DNA from 3 places in the Streptomyces sp. NPDC030222 genome. Region 2 is predicted to be linked to each of the others. Evidence: riboswitches for the same ligand, from Rfam matches in the RefSeq annotation. Region 2 holds a riboswitch; each other region holds the start of a gene.

Region 1 (7,505 bases), on a different contig from region 2:
CTGCACGCCCGCCACCGCGAGGGCGGCACCGACGACGGTGGCGGTCAGCGCACGCGGCAGCCGGACCTGCTCGACGATCACGGTCCATCGCGGGTCGTCGGCGGTGCCGCCGAACAGGATCCGCACCACCTCCGCGACCGGCACCCGGTGGGAGCCGGTCGCGATGGTGAGGACGAACAGCGCGGCGGCACCGGCTGCGAGGGCGAGGACGACGGCGAGGCGCCGCCGCCTCGGCCGTACCGCCCGCGGGGCGTCCGGAGCGTCCGGAGCCTTCGGGGTCTTCGAGTTCTTCGAGGTCTTCGGGGTGGAGGCCGACGCGGTTGTCATGTGCGTCGTCACGCCTTGGGCACCGGTCGGTGGAAGGTGAAGGAGTGGCCCTTCGCCTGGTCCGGGTGCATCAGCGCGAAGAGGTCGGCGAGGACCAGGTCCGGGCGCAACACACCGCGCTCGAAGTAGTCGTTGCCGCCGCCGGGGCCGAGCGCCTTCGTGTTCGTCCAGACCGCGCCGCCGGAGAGGGCCTTCAACTGCCCGTACCGGCTGTCGGCCTTCACGGCGTCGGCGGTGGACTTCCACTGCTGGTCGGCGATCCAGACCGGGGCCTCGCCGCCCTTGGCGTACACCGCCTCGAAGTTCAGCTGCACGTTGCCGGTGCCCGCCTCACCGGCCCAGGGGTAGGTGCCGCCCGCGTCCTTGATCAGCCGGGCGGCGTAGCTGCCGCCGGCGGGCATGTACCAGGTGCCCTGGTACATCGTGCCGGGCAGCACTTCGACGGGCTTGCCGGCCTTGACCGCCTGCGCTCCCTTCTCGGCGACCTTCCGGTAGTCGCTCTCGATGGTGTCGAACACCTCGCCGGCGCGCTTCTCGGCTCCTGTGAGTGCGGCCATCGCCTTGACCCACTCGGCGCGTCCGAGCGGACTGGGCTCCAGCCACTCCGCGTTGGCGACGACGGCGATGCCGGCCTGGCGGAGCTTGGGGTATTGCGGGTCGTCGGTGCCCTGGGTCATCAGCACGTCGGGCTTGGCGCCGATGACCGTCTCGGCGTTGAGGGTGCGGTCCTTGGCGTACTCGGTGACCTTGCCGGCTTTCACCCGCTCGATCACCTGGGCGGAGGAGATGTTCGCGGCGCTCGCCACTCCGGTCAGCACGTCGAGGGTGCCGGTCTCGGTGAGCAGCGGCAGGTGGGTGGTGGAGGCGGAGTACAGGCTCTTGACGGGAACGGTGACCTGCTGCGCGGTCGCCAGCTCACCGGTCAACTCGGGCTTCGGTGCACCGCACTTGACCAGCACGTACGACTCGGGCTTCCCCTTGGGGAAGGGCTCGTCGACGGTGAGGACCTGGTAGCTCTTCTCGTACCGGAGCGTGAAGTTCTCGGCGTGCTTCACCGTCGACTTGACCGGGAAGTAGTCCTTGGCCGGGTCGAAGTCCTTGATGCAGCCGTCCCCGTAGGCCTGGGCCCCGGCGTCGGCGGGCGGGCTGGAGTCGCCGCCGCACGCGGTGACGGTGAGGGCGACGGAGAGAAGGACCGCCGCGGCGGCCTGACGGCGTCCGGGCATGACGGATCGTACGGTCAAGGTGACTCCTGGTGGCGTGCGTGGGCAGCGCGCATCGGCATCCTGGGGCGCGCGATGCGGTGTGTACGGAAAGGAATCCGCGGAGGGGGCGTCAGGACCTGGAGACGAGCCTGGGGGAACGGGCCGGTGCGGCCGGCCGGGCAGGCCGGACCTGACGGGTCACGGGCGGCGCGAAGCCGCCACACATACGCAGGCACACGAGTGCCACCGCCTCTCCCGGGGAAATCCGCCCCGTCCATCGAGGTGCGACGGCGTGAGTCTCCTGACTCGGGATCGACGCTTCTCCGGCCTTCCCACCCCGGACGGGGCGGTGGCCATGGCGGAGTCGCTCCCCCTACACAGTGGCGGTACCGTGCCGGAATCCCACCGGCTTCCTCGTTCCGCCGTCGCTTGTCGGACGGAAGCATGGCAGAACCGGCCACGGCCGCGCCAGACCCCCATGGGCGCGGCCGGCCACGGCGGACGGTCGTCGGCCGGGGAGTGGGTGAGTCCGGAGCGTCCGGCTGGGGCATGCACGGCGCATGCCCCAGCCGTCGGGAGCGGTCGGTTGCGCCGGGCTTTCGCGGGCCGTGGCCGACCGAGGCCGACCGCCCTCGGCGACCTCCTGGCAGCCGGGTACGCGGGTCGCCGATGGTGATCCGGCTCTCCTTGCGGCACTTGCGCACTCGCCGGCGAACACTGACGGTTCGGCTTCAGGGACGGATCCGGCACGGGGCCGGCAGACCGGTCCGGACAACGCAGCAGGCCCAGGTAGTCGACCTGGGCCTGCTCTCGAGAGCGGATGACGGGGATCGAACCCGCCTTCCCTATCCGGCGGCCCGCTCCAGGGTCTCCGCCGCCGTGCCCGTCCGCTGCATCCGGTGCCACCGCAACCGGCTGCCGAGCAACGCGGTCACCACGGACTGGACGACGACCAGGTACATGAGCTGGCGGTACAGGAAGATCTGCAGCGGCAGCGTCCACAGCGGCTCGAATCTCTCCCTGTCGAGCCGCAGCGCGTACACCGCCGTCGCGACCTGGACCGCGGTGAAGCCCAGCCAGACGCCGGCCGCTTGTCCCGCGTCCTGGAAAAGCAGTCCGTACACGGCGAAGACGTCGACGAGCGGGGCGAGCAGCGGCAGCACGGTCTGGAAGAGCAGCAGGTACGTCAGGCCGCGGCGGCCGAGCTTGCCGGACTGGCCGCGTTCGACGACGGCCCGGCGGTGCTTCCACATCGCCTGGAGGGTGCCGTAGCACCACCGGTAGCGCTGCTTCCACAGCTGACTGACGGTGGACGGCGCCTCGGTCCAGGCGATCGCCGACTCCTCGTAGACGACCCGCCAGCCGTCCCGGCACAGGGCCATGGTCAGGTCGGTGTCCTCCGCGAGGGTGTCCTCGCTGACGCCGCCGACCGCGGCGAGCGCGTCCCGGCGGAACGCGCCGATCGCACCGGGCACGGTGGGCATGCACTCCAGGACGTCGTACATTCGGCGGTCGAGGTTGAAGCCGATGACGTACTCGAGATGCTGCCACCGGCCGAGGACGCCGGTCCGGTTGCCGACCTTGGTGTTGCCGCTGACCGCGCCGACCCGCGGATCGGCGAGCGGCTGGATGAGCCGTTCGACGGCGTCGGGCTCGAAGACCGTGTCACCGTCGATCATCACGACGATGTCGAAGTACGCCCAGGACAGTCCCGTGTTGAGCGCGGCGGCCTTGCCTGCGTTGGGCTGCCGGACGACCATCACCCGCGGGTCCTCGATCGACTCGGCGATCTCGAAGGTGCGGTCGCTGGAGCCGTCGTCGACGACCACGATCTGGACATACGTGTGGGTGGAGGCCAGCAGGGAGCGGATCGTCTTCTCGATGCCGGCCTCCTCGTTGTACGCCGGCACGATCACGGACACCGGATCGGTGACCGGCGGCAGCCGCGGCGCGCCGCGCCGGCGGCGGGCCCGGACCCGGCGTACGTGGAGCCGCGCGACGCCGAACAGCATGACCAGCCGTACGGCGGTGATGACGCCGGCGACGACGAGCAGCCAGGTCATCCCGTCGGCGAAACCGCGCGAGACCTTCTGGGCGAGGACGAACGCAGCTCCCGTCCACTCGGCGGCGGGGGACACGCTGTACGTGGTGTCGGGGAGGCCGACGGCGGCGCCGACGGTCGTGTACTCGGTGCCGCCGCCCTCGGCGAGGAGCCGCTCGGTCTGCCGCACGGCCTCGGGCGAGCCGGTGTACTGCCGTACGGAGGCGTCGTCGGCGGCGACGATCAGGTAGCCGGACTCGGCAGCGCGCCCGGCGGCCTCCCACTGGCTCGCGCAGAGTTTGCTCACTTCCCCGGTGTGCGGCAGGCGGAGCAGCCGGGTGCCGGTCCCGGCGGTGCCGGCGAGCGCGTTCTGGGCGAAGGAGAGCTCCAGGCCGGCGCGGGTGCCGGAGACCTGACCGAGGTCGGCATCGGTGTACGTGTGCGAGCCGAGCTCGTGCCCTTCGGCGACGATCCGGCGCAGCAGCTCGGGGTGTTCGGCGGCGGCGCTTCCGGTGACGAAGAAGGTGGCCTTGACGCCCTTGGCCTTGAGGACGTCGAGCAGGCGGGGGGTCCAGCCGGGGCCGGGGCCGCCGTCGTAGGTGAGGGCCACGGTACCGGGGCGGGGCGTGGCGCTGTGGACGCCGGTGTCGTCGACGCGGAGGACGGGGCCGCCGTCGCGTATCTCCTTCGGCGCGACCGGACAGGAGCCGGCAGGTGCGGGGGTGGCGGTGGGGGCGACCTCGTGGCGGCCGTAGCCGGCGAAGGTCAGCGATGTCGCGGCGACGAGCAGCGTCAGGGCGAGGATGTACCAGTGGGCCCGGGGGTCACGCCGCAGGGCGTGCCGCTTGCCTCCTGCGCCTGCGGACGGCGCGGGGCCCGCGGCGCGGGGCCGGGGAGTACGGGGTTCCGGGGCGGGCGGTTCCTCGCGCGCACCGGCGTCGCGCCGATGCGGCTGTTCGTGCGGGCCGGCATGAGAGGGCGGCTGCCGATACGGCCCGGCGTGCGCCGGCGGCTGCTCGTACGGACCTGGGTGGGCTCCCTGCCCGTACGAGCCGGCCGGCGGCGGCCCGTACGGGTCGGCGTACGGCGGCTGCGCACGATACGGATCCCCGTACGCGTCGCCGTACGGCTCCGGTGGGCCCCACGGCTCATGTGGATACGTCACTTCGGCCTCTTCGTGGCTCCGGGAGCCTGACCGGCTTTGCCCGGTGCGTCCTCGGTCGCGGATCCGCCGGAGCCCCCGGAACCGCTGCCGGACGTTGGGGTCGGCCGTGCAGTCGCCGTCGGGGAGGCATTCGTCGGGGAGGCTGCCTTCGTCGGGGATGCGCTCGGGCTCGGGGCCGCGCTGGTGGGCGGGGCGCTCGCGCGGGCGGTGGGCCGCGCAGAGCCGTCGTCCTCGCCGCCGGCATCGGAGGCCGACGGCGACGGGTCGGCGATGAGTGCGGGGGCCGGGCGCCCCTTCTCGACCCAGGCGCCTCCGCCGGGGCCGGAACCGAAGAATCCGGCTATCAGGACGGCAAGAAACCCAAGGCAGGCCACCCCGACGCCCACGGCCACCCACCTCATGGCGCGGCCCCGCCGTCCCGAGGCGTCGACGAAGACACTGTTGTCCTGCTGGCTCATGGGCGCGGATTCTAGGGAGGCGACGTGAACGACGCGAACTTGCCCACATATCCGGCAGAGCCGCGCGCCCGGTCCGCCCGGCATGTCCCGAGAGCGGCAGTTCTCCTGAAGGAGCCGGCGACGGGACACGGTCGGTGACACGGGTCGTCGGCCTCCCCCCACCAGGAGATGCCGACAGCCCGTACGCCAAGGCCCGCGCCGAGGCCGGCCTGCCGAAGGACTTGCGGGAAGGCCGCGATGATCTACCGGCACTCCGACGGCGGACGTCGGCAGGAGGTCGCCGGAGGCATCGATGCCATGGGTCGCGCGGCACGCCGGAAGACGGTGGCCGAACCGGGGCCGCGCGGGACGGCCGACCGTCGGCGGGCAGGGGAGGCGACGTCCCGCCCGGGGTTCTGCGCCGAGGATTCGCGATGGGATCAGCGGGTTCGACGGGAACGGGCGCGGGCCAGCCGGCCTAGGGTGACGGCGGTCAGGCCCAGGAGCACGGCGAAGCAGGCACCGCCGAGCCCGTTGCCGGTGCCGAGGCCGCCGTCTGCGGTGGCCGCGACCGTCCCGCCGACGACCACGGCGACCGGACCCGTCACGAGGGCCGTGACCGCTCCGTTCCGCCGGGCCCAGGTGACGATGCGCCCCCGCCTGCTGGTGCGGACCAGGGCCAGGCCGCCGCCCACCGAGCCGAGGAGGCCGACCAGCGCCGACAGAGAGGCTCCGACCCGGCCGACGCTCACGGTGTAGACGCTTGCGACGACCGGCTGGACCGAGGCGTCCGCGGCGGCCGGTTCGGCCAACGCGAGACCGCCGATCAGGACGGCAGCGGCAATGGAAAGCACGGATCGAACGGACATGGCAGGTCTTGCCTTTCTGAGATGGTCTGAACCGGTTGTTCGTGAGATCACGGGCCCCAGGGGTCCGGGTACGACCGCGACCACTCGACCGCTGCAGCAGGCGACACCGGCGATGACGATCCGGAGTCGTACCGGACATCCGGGTCCGGCCGTCCGGTGCCGAGTCGGCTCTCGTGGCCGTCGGGCTCACCGTCGGATCGCCGTCGTCGGCGGTTCACCGCCCGGCGGCCAGGACCTGGCGGCCGGGCGCAGCGGCAGGCGCGGGGGCAGCGACCGGACCAGGGCCAGGGTGCTGAGGGCGAACATCACCACGCCCAGGGGGACATGGAACGAGGGCACGTGCGCGATGCCCAGTGCGACCTGCGCCGAGGCGAGGAGGAGGAAACCGGTGGAGTACAGGACGGGGCGCGGGGATCCGCCGCCCGGGCGCCAGGCCAGGAGCGTGGCGAGCACGTACAGCATGGCGGCTGCGTACATCACCTTCGATCCGACGTCGTGCATCAGATAGCCGCGGGACGAGGTCAGCAGCATGCCTGCGGTTGCCGCCTGGAAGAAGAGGGTCAGGGTCTGCAGGACCATCGCGGTCCTGAGGAAGGTGCCGCCGCGCGGCGCGGCGGCAGTCGTCCGTCCGGTCATGCTGTGGTTCCCCTCGTGTCGTGTGCGGCGATCGGCGGGTGCTTCCGAGTCGTCGGCGTCAGCGCAGGGTGAGCGGGGTCCCGGAGGTGACGTGGGTCAGCTTCTCGGGGTTGCGGACGAAGTAGAGGCCGGTGATGCGGGCGTCCTCGACACGGACGGCCATGACGCCGTCGAGCTCGCCGTCCACGTGAACGGCGAGTGCGGGGCTGCCGTTGACCACGGTGGGCTCCCAGGTGATGGTGGCCTTGAGCTTGGCGGAGCCGCCGAGGTAGAAGCGGACGATCTTCTCGGCGCCGATGACCGGATGCACCGCGGCCCTCTTGAGGCCGCCGCCGTCGCTGAGCAGAACGACGTCGGGGGCGAGTACGTCGAGGAGGTCCTGCGGGTTCCCGGTCTCGATGGCGCGCCGGAAGGACTCCAGGGCCGCCCGGGTCTCGTTCGGGGACGCCGTTCTGCGGGGGCGGCGAGCGCCGACGTGCCGGCGGGCGCGGTGCGCGATCTGGCGGACGGCATCGGGGCTCTTGTCGACGGCCTCGGCGATCTCGTCGTAGTCGACCTCGAAGACGTCGCGCAGTACGAACACCGCCCGCTCGGTCGGGGAGAGGCTTTCGAGGACGACCAGCATCGCCATCGACATGCTCTCGGCGAGTTCGATGTCCTCGGCCACGTCCGGCGTGGTGATCAGCGGTTCGGGCAGCCACTGGCCGACGTACGCCTCGCGGCGGCGCTTCATGGTGCGCAGCCGGTTGAGCGCCTGCCGGGTCGTGATCCGTACCAGGTACGCCCGCTGGTCGCTCACCTGTCCCAGGTCGGCCCTGACCCAGC
Region 2 (7,505 bases):
TGCCGGATGCTGCTGATCGCGTCCAGCAGCAGGAAACCGATCCGGTACATCACGAGCGCGACGTCCACGACCGGCGCGGGCACACCGGCCCGCACCAGGCGGGGCAGCAGGTCCGAGACGGGTGTGGTGAACGCGAACAGCAGCACGCCGAGGGATGCGGCCGAGGTCCGCAGCAGCAGGTTCCCCGCGGCCTCGGGGCCGTGCGGGGCGAGCGACACGAGTCCCTCCGGACCGCCGACCCGGATGAGCAGCGGCACGGCCCCGGTGAAGCAGAAGCCGAGCGGGATGCGGAACGCCCGCCAGAGCTGCCGGGACGCCACTCCGGCCGGGCCGAGGAGCAGGGCGAGCGTCGCGACGGCGACCAGGGGCGCGCCGGGCCACGGCGGCAGTGAGATAGCGGAGACGGTGAGTCCCAGGCCCAGGCACGCCTTGTCCACGGGATGGCGGCGGCGCCAGCGACTGCTGTGCGCCGCCACGTCGATGGGCAGCACCGGGCGCTACGCCTGGGTGTCGTCGGCGCGGGCGGCTCCGGCGTCCGCCGGGACCGGTCCGTCGGCCGGGCCGGGCCGGTCCGTGGCCGGGGCGCCGTCCTCGCCGGTGCCGGCAGTCGTGGCGCGGGCCCGTGCCACGCCCTGCCTGCGGCCCTTGCGCAGACCGAAGTAGTAGGCCAGCACACCGGCGCCGAGGGCGGCTTGCAGGGCGAACAGCGCGGACTCGATCTCGCCGGACGGCGGTTCGTAGAGCGGGGTGAACCAGGGCTCGTAGCCGGGGTCGAGTTCCGCGATCGCCGATTCCGCCTGGGCGTCGGCGCCCGTGAACGGCTCCTCCTTGCCCTCGCCGAGCCCCAGGGCCAGGGGCAGCACGGCCAGGGCGGCCACGATCAGCAGCAGCAGGGCGTTGATCTTCGCGTTGCGGCTCATCGGGCCACGGCCTCCGTCGTGTCGTCGTCCTTCCGGCGCGGCGTCAGCAGCACTCCCAGCCGGGTGAGATCGGCTTTGCTGGACTGCGCGAGCAGGCGCATCACCAGTACCGTCAGCAGTCCCTCGCTGACGGCGAGCGGGATCTGCGTGACGGCGAATATGCCGCCGAACTTGGCGAGCGCGCCCAGGATTCCGCTCGCCGGGTCGGGGAAGGCGAGCGCCAGCTGGACACTCGTGACGCAGTACGTGCACAGGTCCGCGACGAACGCCCCGAAGAACACGCTCACCATCAGCGGTGTGTCGAACCTCCGCAGCAGCCGGTAGATCCCGTAGCCCGCCCAGGGACCGGCGATCGCCATCGAGAAGGCGTTGGCGCCCAGCGTGGTGAGGCCGCCGTGCGCCAGCAACAGCGCCTGGAACAGCAGGGTGATGGTGCCCAGCACCGCCATGATGGGCGGCCGGAACAGGATCGCACCCAGGCCCGTTCCGGTCGGATGGGAGCAACTGCCGGTCACGGACGGGATCTTCAGTGCGGAGAGTACGAACGTGAAGGCGCCGGAGGCTCCCAGCAGCAGTGTGCTCTCGGGATTCGCCTTCACCTCCCGGGTGAGCGTACGGACACCGTGGACGACGAAGGGGGCGGACGCGGCGCTCCAGGCGACCGCGTGCAACGGGGGCAGATAACCCTCGGCTATGTGCATGAGTCGGAAGACCCTCTCCAGCACCTCGTGGATGGACAACGCGCCCCGGCCGGTCTCCTGGCTGACGGGTCATGCCGCTCGGGCTCCGCCTTCCCGGGCCGGCCGCGGTCCTCCGCGGCGCCCCAGTGGCTTCCCCCGTTCCCCTGGGGAGTGGAGCCGAACTTCCCGATCACAGTGGCGAGGGCCGCACCGGTTCTGCACCGGTTTCCCGTTCACCAAGGCTCTGTGACCTTAGTGGTCCGGGGTGAACCGTCACAAGCGGCGCACAGGTGTGCGGATCGCCTTGCGCCGGAGATCACAACCCGGTCGTCGGCCCCCCTGTCCCTTACTGGCAAGTAGCTTCGACGTGACGGATGCGGATGGAGGCACAATGGGCCCAGAATGGTGCAAAGCCGCACGACCGAGGAGGTCGCATGAACGCTGAATCCGAGTCGAAGCGGGGACGGCTGGGCGGGATCACGCCCGACAGTCTTCTCCACACGGGTGCCAGTGACGATTGCACCGCGGAAGATCTGGTGCTCGCCTCGGGGCGTGACATCACTCCCAAGACCATGGAGTGGGCCAAGCGGCGTCTGGCCGCCGAGGGGCGCGCGGCGATCGACAAACAGCTCCCCTGATCAGCATCTTCCTCTTCACGTCAACTCTGTACGAGGTCGCGGCGCGTGCCGCCGCCCGGAGCGGGCAGACGGTACGCGCCTCGTGTTCTCCGGGCTGCCTTTCCCGCGCGGCTGATCCGGCTCGCGGTGCACCGCCGTGGTGGCGCGCCGGTGCCCGTCCCCGCTCGGCTTCGTCGCGGCCCGGCTCCGGCGGCATTCACCGGTGGTACGCGGCGGCGACGTGACGCCCGCCTCGCGGCGGAGCGCGTATGCCGGGCGCACGCACGGACCGCGAGTCGTCCTTGCCCCGGTCCTCCTCGCCCCGGTCCACCCCTTCCTCCTCACCCCGTCCCGTAGACGCCCTCCGCGAAGGCGGCGAGCTGATTGGCGGGGAGCTTTCTGACCAGGTCGGCCTCGGTGATCATGCCGACCGGCTGTCCGTTGTCCAGCACCAGCAGCCGCCGCACCCGTGCCTCGCCCATCACCCTGACCGCCTCGCCAGCGGGGGCGGCGGCGTCCACGGAGAGCGGCGGGCCCTCGGCAAGGTCCCCGGCTGTGACCTTCGCCGGATCGTGTCCCGCCGCCAGGCACTTCACCACGATGTCCCGGTCGGTCACGATCCCCGCCAGGCCGCCCGCGCTGCTCGTCACCGGCAGTGCGCCCACGTCGTGGTCGCGCATCACCTGCGCCGCGCGGTCGAGCGTCTCGGTCGCCGGAACGGTCAGCAGATCGCTCGTCATCAGGTCGCGTGCGGTGAGCATGGGGACCTCCATAGGCGGTGGGGAGGAGGGGCGCCACCGCCATGCTGTCCGGGCCGCGGTCCGTGTGCGAGCCACCCGGGCCGTACGGGTGAGCTCACGGCGCACCGTCGGGGCCGGCGTCTCCCGCCCTGCGCGAGTCTTCCGGATTCCTGCAACACGTTCTACTGTGTGCCCCGCCTCGAGCCGCGGCCACGTGCGGCCCCAGGACCGACCGCGACACTCCGGGAGGGACCGTGCACCTCGCCTACACACCCGAGCAGCAGCGGCTGCGCGCCGAGCTTCGCGCGTACTTCGCCGAGCTGGTCCCGGGCGGCAGCGCCCACGGCCACCCGGACGGCACCCGAGGCAGGGGAGCGTCCGCCGACGCGGATCCGGTCGCCCGGAAGCGGTTCTACCGGGAGACCATCCGCCGGCTCGGCGCCGACGGGCGCCTCGGCATCGGCTGGCCCGTGGAGTACGGCGGCAGCGGGATGACCCCCATCGAGCAGTTCATCTTCTTCGACGAGGCCGCCCAGGCCGGAGTGCCCCTGCCGCTGATGGCGCTGAACACCGTGGGGCCCACGATCATGCAGTACGGCACCGAGGAGCAGAAGCGGTATTTCCTGCCGAAGATCCTCTCCGGGGAGATCGACTTCGCCATCGGCTACAGCGAACCCGACGCCGGCACCGACCTGGCCTCCCTGAAGACCCGCGCGGTACGCGACGGCGACACCTACGTGGTGAACGGGCAGAAGATCTGGACCACCAACGGCGACACCGCCGACTGGGTCTGGCTGGCCGTCCGTACCGACCCGGAGGCCCCGCCGCACAAGGGCATCACCATGCTCCTCGTCCCCACCACCGATCCCGGGTACTCCTGCACCCTCATCAACACGCTGGCCTCGCACGACACCACGGCCAGCTACTACGAGAACGTCCGGGTGCCCGTCGCGCACCGCGTCGGCGAGGAGAACCAGGGCTGGCGGCTGATCACGAACCAGCTCAACCACGAGCGGGTGACCCTGGCCGCCCACGGCACCATGGCCATCCGCGCGCTCCACGACGTCCAGCGCTGGGCCGCCGACACCAAACTCGCCGACGGCCGCCGGGTAGTCGACCTCGGCTGGGTGCGCGGCCGCCTGGCCCGCACCCACGCCAGGCTCGACGCGATGAAGCTCCTCAACTGGCAGATGGTGGCAGCCGTGCAGCACGGCACCCTCACCCCCCAGGACGCCTCGGCCGTCAAGGTCTACGGTTCCGAGGCCCGACGCGACGCCTACGCCTGGCTGATGGAGATCGTCGGCGCGGCCGGCCCCCTCAAGGAGGGCTCCGCGGGCGCGGTGCTCCACGGCGAACTGGAACGCGGCTACCGCACCGCCGTCATCTTCACCTTCGGCGGGGGCAACAACGAGATCCAGCGCGAGATCATCTCCTGGATCGGGCTGGGAATGCCGCGGGTACGGCGCTAGGTGTAGTGCCCTGAGAGGCCGGGGACGCGGCTGGCGGGTGGTTGCCCCTTCAGCGCGGTGTGTCCGCGGTGGTGATTGCCCTCCTCAGGGGGCCGGCGCCCGGTGTGCAGCCGGCCCGGGAAGGCGTCGGGACCGTGCCAGGCCCCGTTGGTCAGCACCTGGTCGCGCCGAGCGGTGCGAGCCGGGCGGGCTGCGGCACGGTCCGGCGCCCTCGGTGGCTGCTACGGCGCATCGATGCCGTTGTACGCCTGGGGTGCCTCCCAAGCGAGCTCTCACGCCGCGTTCCATGATGCCGCTGTCCTCAAGGGCGCGGAACAGAACGCCGGCGTCGACCTCTCGGATTGCCGCGTGGCGGCTTCGGACACGCCCGGCGTCGTGGCAGGCGGACAAGGAACGGCACGTCGTGGCGCCCGGGAGCTCACACGTCGAGCGTCACCGAACACGTCCAGCCGTCGGGACCGTGCTCGAGGTTCAGCCCGTGCCAGGTCACGGCTTTCGGAGCCGCGCCGATGACCGGGTACGCCCTGGCGTCGCCCATGAAGAGTGCTGCGTGCGGGCCGTCCGCTGCATCGGTCACATCGACGTCGAGGGGGACCTCGTCTGCGACGTCGAGCCAGTACACGACTTCCTCCAGGAGCGCCACGAGCAGGTCCTCGTCCGTCTCGCCCCGCAGCACGACGTCCCTCCTGCGCGCCACCGAGGCTGCGCCGAGCTCCAGGAAGGATTCGCAGACGCCACGTACGGCCTCGGTGAAACACTCGGCACGCGTGGCACCCCACGCCTCCACACGGAGGTCCGCAGTGTGGGGCACTGTACGACGGCCACCGGGTCGGTCAGGATGCACCTGCCGCCTCCACCTCGTCTCCTCGGCTCGGAGCCGGAACAACTCGAACCGGTGCGCAAGAACGTCTCCAGCACCGTCACCGAGAGGTGACGGGCCGACTGCCGACTGCCAGGAGAAGAGAGAAGGCCGGCTGCTGCGTCACCCGGCGTCGACTGCGTGCTGCTCCGGAGGACTTGCGGCCCATCCGATGGCGTCCTCGAGGTCGTCGTAACCGAACCGTCGCACTTCGGCCTGGATGAAGTGGTTCGCCAGACGGGGCACCAGGCCGGCGAGCTTGGAGTCGGCCGCCAGCGCGACCTTCCTGACCTTCCGGTGGTGGTCACGGACGAAGCGCACATGTCGAAGCAGGCTTCCAACGTTCTCCCAGCCGGGGAATTCGCGAGCGTGCACCACGACACCGGCCAACTCCTCGTGCGTTTCGAGCCAGCTGTCCGCGCTGAGCCCCAGGGCGTCGAAGTCCTGGGTGCGCAGGGGCAGTTCGACCTCGACCACGAGGACGTGGGACTCGGGCAGGAGGTAGTGGGAGACACCCGGGCCTTCGGGCAGCGAGGCCAGCCACTGGAGCGCCTCTGCGCGCTCCTGGCTGCCGAAGACGCGTACCGGGCAGGGCATCAGGAAGCCCGCCAGCCGGGTCGATTCACGAATCCAGCCGATGTCGCTGACCAGTGCGCAACCCTCGAACAACCGCATGGATCCGAGGCCGACTTTCAGGTCCTCCCACCCGGCTCCCGGGGTGAACGACCGGAACTCGGGGCCGAACTCGTACAGGAACCGGATACGACGGCCTTCTCTGCGGGCCTCGTCAATGAGCGGTTCGATCACCGTCTCGTAATCGTTCTTCGACACGGTTCCGATCGCTTTCACCGCGTCGACCCCAGGAGAAACGTCCTGGATTCTCTCGAGCATGTCGTTCCTCAGCGTTTCTCGTTGCTGCACCGATCCGCCTGCAACGGCAACAACTACGAGTGTGGCATTGACGGCGACCCCAGTCACATTGAATGCGGCCGGTGCATCAGCCGAGGCAACGGCGACGGAATCCGCCGCGGTCGTGCACTGCCTCGAAGGTGACATCCAGGGCCAGCGGGCCCGAAGCTCTTGTAGGGGCCATGACTGATCCGATCGTCGTCGGAGCAGACGGCTCTGGGCGTAGGCTTCCGGCCCCGATACGGGACGGAACGAGGCAGAGTTGCATCACTGCCCGCGCAGGTCGTCCATGTGCTGTCGGAAGACCGGGAATATGCGGTGCCGACGCCACCACATCCTTTTTCGACCAGCGCGGATCGTGGACGAGGCTGCCGGCCTCCAATCGACCGACGCGCACACCCGGCCCCGCGCTGGGACGATGGAGACACGTCGCTCGTGTGGTGAGGGATCAGGAGTGTGACGCGTCCGGAAAGTCCTCCGCAGCGCACGGAACATCCTGGCGCTTCCGCATACCGCGGGCCTGTGGGCAGCGGCGTGGGCCATGACCCGTGAGGAGTGCCTGGCGCAGGCGGTGCGGGGTGTCTGCGAGCCGTTCCTGGACGTGGCAGGGGCAGTCCGTCTCCGCAGGCGGGACATCGTCGTACGGGCGGCCAGGAACGAGGATGTGCTGGTCGCCGGAATCACCGGAAGCATCCGGAGGAGGAGCGAGGGATGAGCGGCACCACGATGCTCGACCGCAGTGAATGGCGATCCGCACTCGACGAGGTTACGTCCAGTCACGAAGGGGAACTGGTCTCCATTGAAGTACTGGACCCGTCAGTCGGGCACCAGTACGAGGCCGAGCGGCTGCCCTTCGCCTACCTCGACTATGACCCGAGAGACGACGTGGTGATCGTCGCCGTTGGCGGACAGGGGCCGCGCTACCCAGTCGTCCTGCGGCACATGGTGCCGCACCCTCAGGAGATCGATCTTGCCACGCTGCACGTCCCGGAGGCGGCCGTCCAGGTCATCGCTGCCGACGGCACCCCCCATCTGATCACTTTCTACCCGGCCGAATCCGGAGCCGGGTCCTGAGACCGCCGCGGCCGGCGTACGAGCCCCGCGCCGTACCCTGCTGCACGACCACCGCTCGGGACTCGACGCCCTCGCCGCACGCCTCGTCGCCCGCGGGGCCGACAAGGGTGCGCTACCAGGCTTCAGCGTCCACGAGGCTCGTGAGCCGCATCGTCCAGGCAGCCGAGGTCATCACCGTGAAAGTTCCCAGGATCCCTGCCGCGATCAAAGCCCCCCTGCGCTGGCACGTCGCGCCAG
Region 3 (7,505 bases), on a different contig from region 2:
GCAGGGACACGTCCCCGCGGAACTTGTTGACGAGGTAGCCGGCGACCAGTTCCTGGTCCTCGGGGCTCAGCAGCGCGGTCGTGCCGAAGAAGGAGGCGAAGACCCCGCCGCGGTCGATGTCGCCGACCACGATCACGGGCAGCCGTGCCGCCCGTGCGATGCCCATGTTGACGATGTCCGTGCGCCGCAGATTGATCTCGGCGGGACTGCCCGCGCCCTCGCAGATCACGGCGTCATACGTGCCCCGCAGCTCGGCCAGGCAGTCCAGCACCGTGCCGAGGAGGGCCTGCTGACGGCCCCCGTGGTAGCCACGGGCGCTCATCTCGCCCACCGGCTTGCCCATCAGCACCACCTGGCTGCTGCGGTCGCCGCCGGGCTTGAGCAGCACGGGGTTCATCAGCGCGCTCGGTTCGACCCGGGCGGCCTGCGCCTGCATGGCCTGCGCCCGCCCGATCTCGGCGCCCTCCCGTGTGACGAAGGAGTTCAGCGACATGTTCTGCGCCTTGAACGGAGCGACGTTCACTCCCTGGCGGACCAGCCAGCGGCAGATACCGGCCGACACCACGCTCTTCCCGGCGTCCGACGTCGTGCCGGCGACCAGGAGTCCTCCACCGCCGCTCATGCGGTCTCCCTTTCCCTTTCCGTGGTGGTACGGGGCTTCTCCGAAGGCGTACGGGGTTTCTCCGTGGCCGTGCGGGGCTTCCTCGTGGGCGTCCGGGGCTTCGTGGCCGTTCGGGCCGCAGGCCGTCGCCCGTCCGCCGCCGTCCGTGTCTCCGTCATCGCCGCCCCCGGCGGGTGCGCAGGGCACCGGCTGCGAGCCGGGCGGTGACGCAGGTGGCCAGGGTGAGGGCCGTCACCCGGCGGGAGAGCCGGACCGCGCGGTCGATGTCGGCGAGTGCGACCGGGCGGCCGGTCGCGTTGAGCACCGGACGGTGCTCGACGCGACCGCCGTACGCGAGCGTGCCGCCGAGGCGGACGCCCAGGGCGCCGGCGAAGGCGGCCTCGACTGGACCGGCGTTGGGGCTGGGGTGCCGTGCGGCGTCCGCGCGCCATGCCCGCAGGGCTCCGCGCGGATTGCCCCCCGCGACCGTGGCGAGGGCCGCGGTGAGCCGGGCGCCGGGCCATCCGGCCATGTCGTCGAGACGGGCGGAGGCCCACCCGAACCTGCGGTGGCGGGGCGACTTGTGGCCCACCATGGCGTCGAGGGTGTTGATGGCCCGGAATCCGACGAGGCCCGGCACCCCTCCGAGGGCGCCCCAGACCAGTGCGCCCACCACGGCGTCCGAGGTGTTCTCGGCGACGGACTCGACGACCGCGCGGGCGATGCCCGGCGCGTCGAGGGCGTGCGGGTCGCGTCCGCACAGATGGGGGAGGCGTTCCCGGGCGGCCTCGGTGTCCCCGGCGGCGAGCGCTCCGGCGATCGTGCGGGCCTCCCGGCCGAGCGTGGTGCCGCCGACGACGGACCAGGTGGCGGCCGCGGTCAGCGCGACGCGGGCGAGGGGACGGCGGCGGACGGCGTGTGCGGCCAGTGCGGCGGCACCCACCGCGCCCCCGGCGCACACCACGGCGTGGAGGGCGCCCCAGCCGCGGTGGTCGCGCCACAGGGCCCGTTCGACGGCCGCGGCGGCCCGTCCGAAACCGGCGACGGGGTGTCCGCGGCGCGGGTCACCGAGCAGCAGGTCTCCCGCCATTCCGGCGGCGGCGCCGTATGCGAAGAGGTGATCGGCATGCATTCGGTCAGCCCGCCGACACACCTCGGAGGGGTCCCGGTCGCGGTGCGGTGCTCGGCGGCGGCATGGCGCGCATGGCGGTGTGTCCTCACTCAGGGTCCGCGCCCTGGATCGACGTGACCGGCGGCGAGAGTCTCCTGGCTCCCGGATCCGCGATTCCCCCGGCCTTCCAGTCCGCGTGCGCGAACCGTGACGTCCGGTGTGGGGGAGCGCTCCCCGGTGACAGTGGCGGGACCGCGCCGGATTCTCACCGGCTTCCTCTTCTGCCGCCGTACATGGCCCGGGCAGTCCACCACGCCCCGCGAACAGCAGTCAACTTGCCCTTTGACCTGCGGGGGAGTGCCGGGCACGGCAGCGCCCCACGAGCGGAATGCCGCTCGCGGGGCGCGATACAGAGCCTGTGTGTCCTACGACACGATCAGGTAGATGCCGAAGCTCACGGCCGCCGCGCACAGCGCGAACGAGAGGTACGCACCGGTCCGCTTCAGGGCCATGGAGCCGGAACCGGAACCCTCCGCGGGCTTCGACATACCGACGATGCCCAGGGTGAACAGGCTCACCAGGACGACGGTGACCATCAGGCTGACTCCGAAGACGGAGCCGAGAGCTGCCCAGTCGATCTTCATGCTTCTCGTTCCTTACACCGCTGCGGGCTGCGGGGGCTCGGGGGCGGCGGACGTGGCCGGGGCCGGGATGGTGGCCTTGAGGTCGCCGACGGGAGGCGGGGTGACGGCCGCGATCGCGGTGGTCACCACGCCCGCGGGCTCGGCCGTCTCGTCGACCTCGTTGACGTTGCTGTGGTCGACGACCTGGCGGCGGGAAACGACCCAGATCGCCACGCAGGACCCGATGAGCAGGGCCACGACGGTGCCGACGCCCCAGCTGCCCTGCCGGGCCACGAACTCGGACGCGGCGGCGACCAGTCCGGCGGCCGGGAGCGTCAGACCCCAGGCGACGAACATGCGGGTCGCGGTGGACCAGCGGACCACACCGCCCTTGCGGCCGAGGCCGGCACCCATGACCGCGCCGGAGCACGAGTGGGTGGTCGACAGGGAGAAGCCGAGGTTGGAGGAGGCCAGGATGACGCTGGCGGCGCTGCTCTGGGCGGCGAAGCCCTGCTGCGGCTGGAGGTCGGTGAGGCCCTTGCCCATGGTGCGGATGATGCGCCAGCCGCCGAGGTACGTGCCGAGGGCGATGGCCGTGCCGGCCGAGACGATGACCCACATCGGGGGGTTGGAGCCGGGGGCGAGGACGCCGCCGGTGACCAGGGCGAGGGTGATGATGCCCATCGTCTTCTGGGCGTCGTTGGTGCCGTGGGCGAGCGAGACCAGGCCGGCGGAGGCGATCTGGCCGGTGCGGTAGCCCTTCGCGGTGGACTTCTCGTCGGCGTTCTTGCCGATCATGTACGTCATGCGGGTCGCGAGCATCGCTCCGATGCCGGCGACGAGGGGGGCGGCGATCGCCGGGATGAGCACCTTGGTCACGACGACTCCGCCGTTGACACCGCTGATGCCGACGGACGCGATGGTTGCGCCGATCAGACCGCCCATCAGGGCGTGCGAGGAGCTGGACGGCAGTCCGACCAGCCAGGTCAGCAGGTTCCAGAGGATCGCGCCGACGAGGGCGGCGAAGATGACCTCGGGGCGTATGCCTTCCTCATTGACCAGTCCGCTGGAGATCGTCTTGGCGACCTCCACGGACAGGAAAGCGCCGATGAGGTTGAGCACGGCGGACATGGCCACCGCGGTCTTGGGCTTGAGGGCACCGGTCGAGATGGTGGTCGCCATCGCGTTGGCGGTGTCGTGGAAACCGTTCGTGAAATCGAACACTAGAGCTGTCACAACCACTATCGCGAGCAGCAAAGTGATGTGTTCCATTTACCCAGGCAATCGTTTGGTGTCAGTGGCTGGTTGAACCTAGGAAACCTGGATGAACGGAAGGTGAACGCGATCGGGCCCGGCGGTGTCGCAGGTCGCCGGTGCGTGGGGTGGATTGCGGCTGTATCGCTCCGGATCGGCTCGGAGGAGCGGATTCCACGGCTTTGCCCGACGTCTTCACTCGAACAAGTGACCCACCCGAAGAGACCTTTGTCACTCGGAAGGGTTACCACCCGCTCTGTGCTGCCACGACGTCGAATGACGCCCCGGCGGAGGGGTGCGGCCGGGCGGTCGGGCATGCCGCGTCGGCGGCGGAAGGCGGTCCCGTACCGGGGGTCGGCGCTCCGGTCGGGCGGCCCGGGCGGGGGTACGGTGTGACGGAGGTCACGCCGCATCGGAGGTCTCGGTTCCGCATCGGAGGTCTCCGGTGCCCCGGAACCCGCCGCAGCGGACGCACGCCGCCGACGCCCGACGCGGGTACGACGTCCCGCCCGCTATCCCGGCACCGCCCGGGCGACGTCCACTGGCAGGGGGCACCCTGCGCACCGACACTGAAGGGGTGCGCCCGGCTACAGCGACGGCAGCGGCCGTCACCACCCTGCTCGGCATCGGCGCGGCCGTCATCGTGGCCGGCCGGTACGCCAGCGACGCCGCGCTGAAGCACTCCGACGGCCGTGCACTCCCCGGGGAGCCCCGGCTCACCGTGCACGGCACGGCCCCGGGCCGGATCATCCTCACCCGCAGCCTCGCCTCGCTGCGCCCCGGCACCTACGGCCTGGTCGGACCGCATACCCACGCCGTCGTCGGCGACGTCATCGAGGACGAGCAGCACTCCGCCGACACGGTCGTCCGCCGACTCGACCGGGTCACCCGCGGCACACTCCGCTCCGGCGACCGGCTGCGCCTCTCCCCGCAGGTCCACCACGGGACCCCCGGCAGCGCGCTGGGCATCGACTACGAGAACGTCGAGATCCCCGGGGAGCTGGGCGCCCTGCCCGCCTGGTACGTCCACGGGCCGCGCACCACCTGGGTCGTCGCCGTCCACGGCCTCGGCGCCACCCGGGAGCACGCCCTCAACGTCCTGCCGTTCCTGCACCGCAGACGGTTCCCGGTGCTGCTGCTCGCCTACCGGGGGGACCCGGGCGCCCCGCACTCCCCGGACGGACTCGGCCACCTCGGCGGCTCCGAGTGGCGCGACCTCGACGCGGCGGTCCGCTACGCCGTACGCCGCGGCGCCGAGCGGGTCGTGGTGCACGGCTGGTCCACGGGGGCCACCATGGCCCTGCACGCCGCCGCCGACTCCGGCGTCCGCGACCGCATCGGCGGTCTCGTCCTCGACTCGCCGGTGCTGGACTGGGAGGCGACGCTGCGCGCGCTCGCCTCGGCCCACCACACGCCCGCCGCCCTGCTGCCGCTCGCGGTGCGGGCCGCGCAGGACAGGACCGGGATGCGCGGTGAACGGCTCGCCGCGGCGGCCGCCCCCGAAGCGCTGCGGGTCCCCACCCTCCTCTTCCACGGCCCCGGCGACGTCCTGGCCCGCTGGGAGCGGTCGCGTGAACTCGCCTCCCGGCGGCCCGACCTGGTGACCCTCCAGACCTTCACCGAGGCCCCGCACGCCGCCATGTGGAACGCCGACCCCGCCCGCTACGAGGAAGCCCTCCGCCGCTTCCTGGTCCCACTGGCCTAGACGGGGTTTCCGGCGGACCCGGCCGGGCCCGGCCGCCTGGCACCGCGGCTTCCGGAGTTTTCGCCGGTCGCCGACGCTCCGCATGGACCCTCCCTCTCTCCCCCTGCCTCCGGCGGGACCCCCCTCCTCCGCCTTGCCATCCACGGCACCAGACGACCCGGGCTGTCCGACCCCGATTCGCCGGACACCCCTTAGGCGGGGGTTTCCGGCGGATCGCGGTCGGGCCCGGCGGCCGGCCCGCCCGGCACACGGCGGCTTACGGCGTTGTCGCCGGTCGCCGACGCTCCGCATGGACCCTCTCGGATTCTCCCTGGCCTCCGGCGGGAGTCCTGGCCTCCTGGCCTCCGGCGGGACTTCTGGCCTCCGGCGGTGGACCCTTGCCCTCCGCCTCGCAATCGCCGGGCACCGGACGACGGCACCGGAGACCCGGGCCGCCCGCCCCTGATCCACCGGGACAACCCCCTGGCGGAGGGCGCTCGCCCCCGCGCGGCGGGTGCCCCGCGCTCTGGAGAACAGCCCCCTCCGTTTGGGCTTTCGGGGCGTCTACGGGAAGACTGCCTCCGTGACGTCCCGTACCCCGCGCGACTCCAGGCTGAGACTCGTCCGCCCCCGACCCCTCGTCACCGCCCGGAAGGCGGTGTCGGACCGGCGCGCCAGGCCGGCTCCCCGCCCGCCCGAGGGCACTCCGGTGCCGAGAGAACTGGCCCGCCAGGCCAGGCTCGTGCTCGTCGACGCGGTACGGATCGCCCGCTGGGCGGACGACGAGAGCGGCCGTGGCGTGGCACTCCGTTCCGGCCCCGCGGGCGCCCTGCCCGAGGACGCCACCGAACGCGCCGCCGCGGAACTGCTCCTGACCCGCGCACAGGTGTCCTCCGCCTGGAACCGCGCCCGCCTCGCCGGACTCGTCGAACTCCACGGCGACTGCGTCCGCACCGGCTGGCGGCTGCGCGCCTGGGACGGGGACGACGCCGCGGTACTGCGCTGCTGGGTCGCGCTCTTCGACGCCTGGTCGTTGTTCCACCATGCTCCGGACGACGTCGCGCCCACCGCCGTCGCCGAGGTCGTCGAGGCCGTCCCCCAGGTGCTCTCCCTGCTCCAGCTGTCGGCGGGGCCCGTGCTCGTACCGGCTCTGCTCGACCTGCTCGAGCAGCGTGTCGCCGAACTGCGCGAGGAACGCTGCGAGGTCCCGTACGGGACGCCTGCCGCCCCCCGGGCCGTGACGACCGCTCCGGCGGAGGGGACCGGGGAGATGCCGGACAACGGGGGGATTCCGCGGGCCCGGGAGGTCCCGCGGGCCGGGCATCCCGGGAAGGTCTCGCTGACCGAGGAGGACACCCCGGCCGCGACAGCCGGCCCGGAAGCGGCCGGCACCCCGCTCGCGCTGCTGCTCGACTGGGCACTCGACGGTCTGGCCGCAGTCGGGGCACTGACCCTGGGCACCGGACCGGCAGGCCGTCGGGCGACACTGTCCCCCCTCGGCAACTGGGCCGTATGGGTCAAACTCGAACAGATCTGCGTCGCCGCCCAGAGCCCGGCGGGCAACATCGAGCAGTCCGCCGAGGACATGCTGCGCGGCTGTGCCCGGCTCACCCCGGGCCCGGCCCGCGCCGAGTACCGCGCCTGGCTGGCCGCCCGCCCGGTGGGCACCGCGGTCATGGAGCTGCTGGAGGCGGCCCGCGGCCAGGACGCCCTGCTCCGCGGGCTCGCCTTCGAGGCGCTGCGGGTCGTGGGCGCGCCCGCCGAGCCGGAGGTGCGCGCAGCGGCCGGCGAGGTGTCGCTGCGCCCGTACGCCCTGCTCTGGCTGGCGGAGTACGAGGGGGCGGGCGCCGAGGAGGCCCCGGACGTCCTCACCCGCGAGGAGTCGACCTGGCTCTGGGTCGACACCGCGGCCGCGATCGCGGACCACGGGGAGAGCGAGCTGCTGGTCAGGCACCTCGACTCGGCGGTCCAGGGCACGGTCCCCGCGCTGCTCGACGAGGTCCGGGCCGTCGGCCACCCCCGCACCGTGCAGGTGCTGGTGGCCCTGGCCGCCGCCCATCCCGACCCGGCTCTGGCGAAGGCGGTCCGCAGGGCCGCCTTCCAGGTGCACACGGGCGGGTCGTGAGACCGGAGGAGGGTCGGGGGGCACCGGGCGAATAGGCCCCGAAGCTCCAGATGTTGCCCTCGGGGTCACGGGCCATGTAGTCCCGCGCCCCGTAGTCCCGGTCCCGC

The links. Region 2 has a riboswitch for cobalamin ahead of ACZ4Z5_RS07970 (energy-coupling factor ABC transporter permease). Riboswitches for the same ligand answer to the same signal wherever they lie in the genome.
Region 1: it holds a riboswitch for cobalamin, as region 2 does, so the genes downstream of both, ACZ4Z5_RS02790 (ABC transporter substrate-binding protein) here and ACZ4Z5_RS07970 (energy-coupling factor ABC transporter permease) in region 2, are expected to answer to the same signal.
Region 3: it holds a riboswitch for cobalamin, as region 2 does, so the genes downstream of both, ACZ4Z5_RS10850 (cobalamin biosynthesis protein) here and ACZ4Z5_RS07970 (energy-coupling factor ABC transporter permease) in region 2, are expected to answer to the same signal.

What each region holds. Positions count from the first base shown of each region.
Region 1 covers NZ_JBVICA010000002.1:36,676-44,180, reverse strand. Annotated here, with positions in the region: gene ACZ4Z5_RS02795 (FecCD family ABC transporter permease) at 1-327, opposite strand, end outside; gene ACZ4Z5_RS02790 (ABC transporter substrate-binding protein) at 336-1,571, opposite strand; cobalamin riboswitch at 1,809-1,985, opposite strand; gene ACZ4Z5_RS02785 (bifunctional polysaccharide deacetylase/glycosyltransferase family 2 protein) at 2,378-4,378, opposite strand; gene ACZ4Z5_RS02780 (DUF6223 family protein) at 5,616-6,029, opposite strand; gene ACZ4Z5_RS02775 (hypothetical protein) at 6,231-6,680, opposite strand; gene ACZ4Z5_RS02770 (RNA polymerase sigma-70 factor) at 6,739-7,505, opposite strand, start outside.
Region 2 covers NZ_JBVICA010000004.1:224,064-231,568, reverse strand. Annotated here, with positions in the region: gene cbiQ (cobalt ECF transporter T component CbiQ) at 1-491, opposite strand, end outside; gene ACZ4Z5_RS07975 (energy-coupling factor ABC transporter substrate-binding protein) at 498-920, opposite strand; gene ACZ4Z5_RS07970 (energy-coupling factor ABC transporter permease) at 917-1,621, opposite strand; cobalamin riboswitch at 1,652-1,880, opposite strand; gene ACZ4Z5_RS07965 (hypothetical protein) at 2,035-2,238, shown strand; gene ACZ4Z5_RS07960 (CBS domain-containing protein) at 2,559-2,978, opposite strand; gene ACZ4Z5_RS07955 (acyl-CoA dehydrogenase family protein) at 3,212-4,426, shown strand; gene ACZ4Z5_RS07950 (archease) at 4,845-5,237, opposite strand; gene ACZ4Z5_RS07945 (SpoIIAA family protein) at 5,409-6,176, opposite strand; gene ACZ4Z5_RS07940 (archease) at 6,688-6,909, shown strand; gene ACZ4Z5_RS07935 (DUF5335 family protein) at 6,906-7,268, shown strand.
Region 3 covers NZ_JBVICA010000006.1:44,191-51,695, reverse strand. Annotated here, with positions in the region: gene ACZ4Z5_RS10855 (cobyric acid synthase) at 1-622, opposite strand, end outside; gene ACZ4Z5_RS10850 (cobalamin biosynthesis protein) at 777-1,733, opposite strand; cobalamin riboswitch at 1,861-1,991, opposite strand; gene ACZ4Z5_RS10845 (hypothetical protein) at 2,138-2,356, opposite strand; gene ACZ4Z5_RS10840 (inorganic phosphate transporter) at 2,369-3,607, opposite strand; gene ACZ4Z5_RS10835 (alpha/beta hydrolase) at 4,167-5,294, shown strand; gene ACZ4Z5_RS10830 (hypothetical protein) at 5,857-7,398, shown strand; partial or broken gene ACZ4Z5_RS10825 (VOC family protein) at 7,418-7,505, opposite strand, start outside.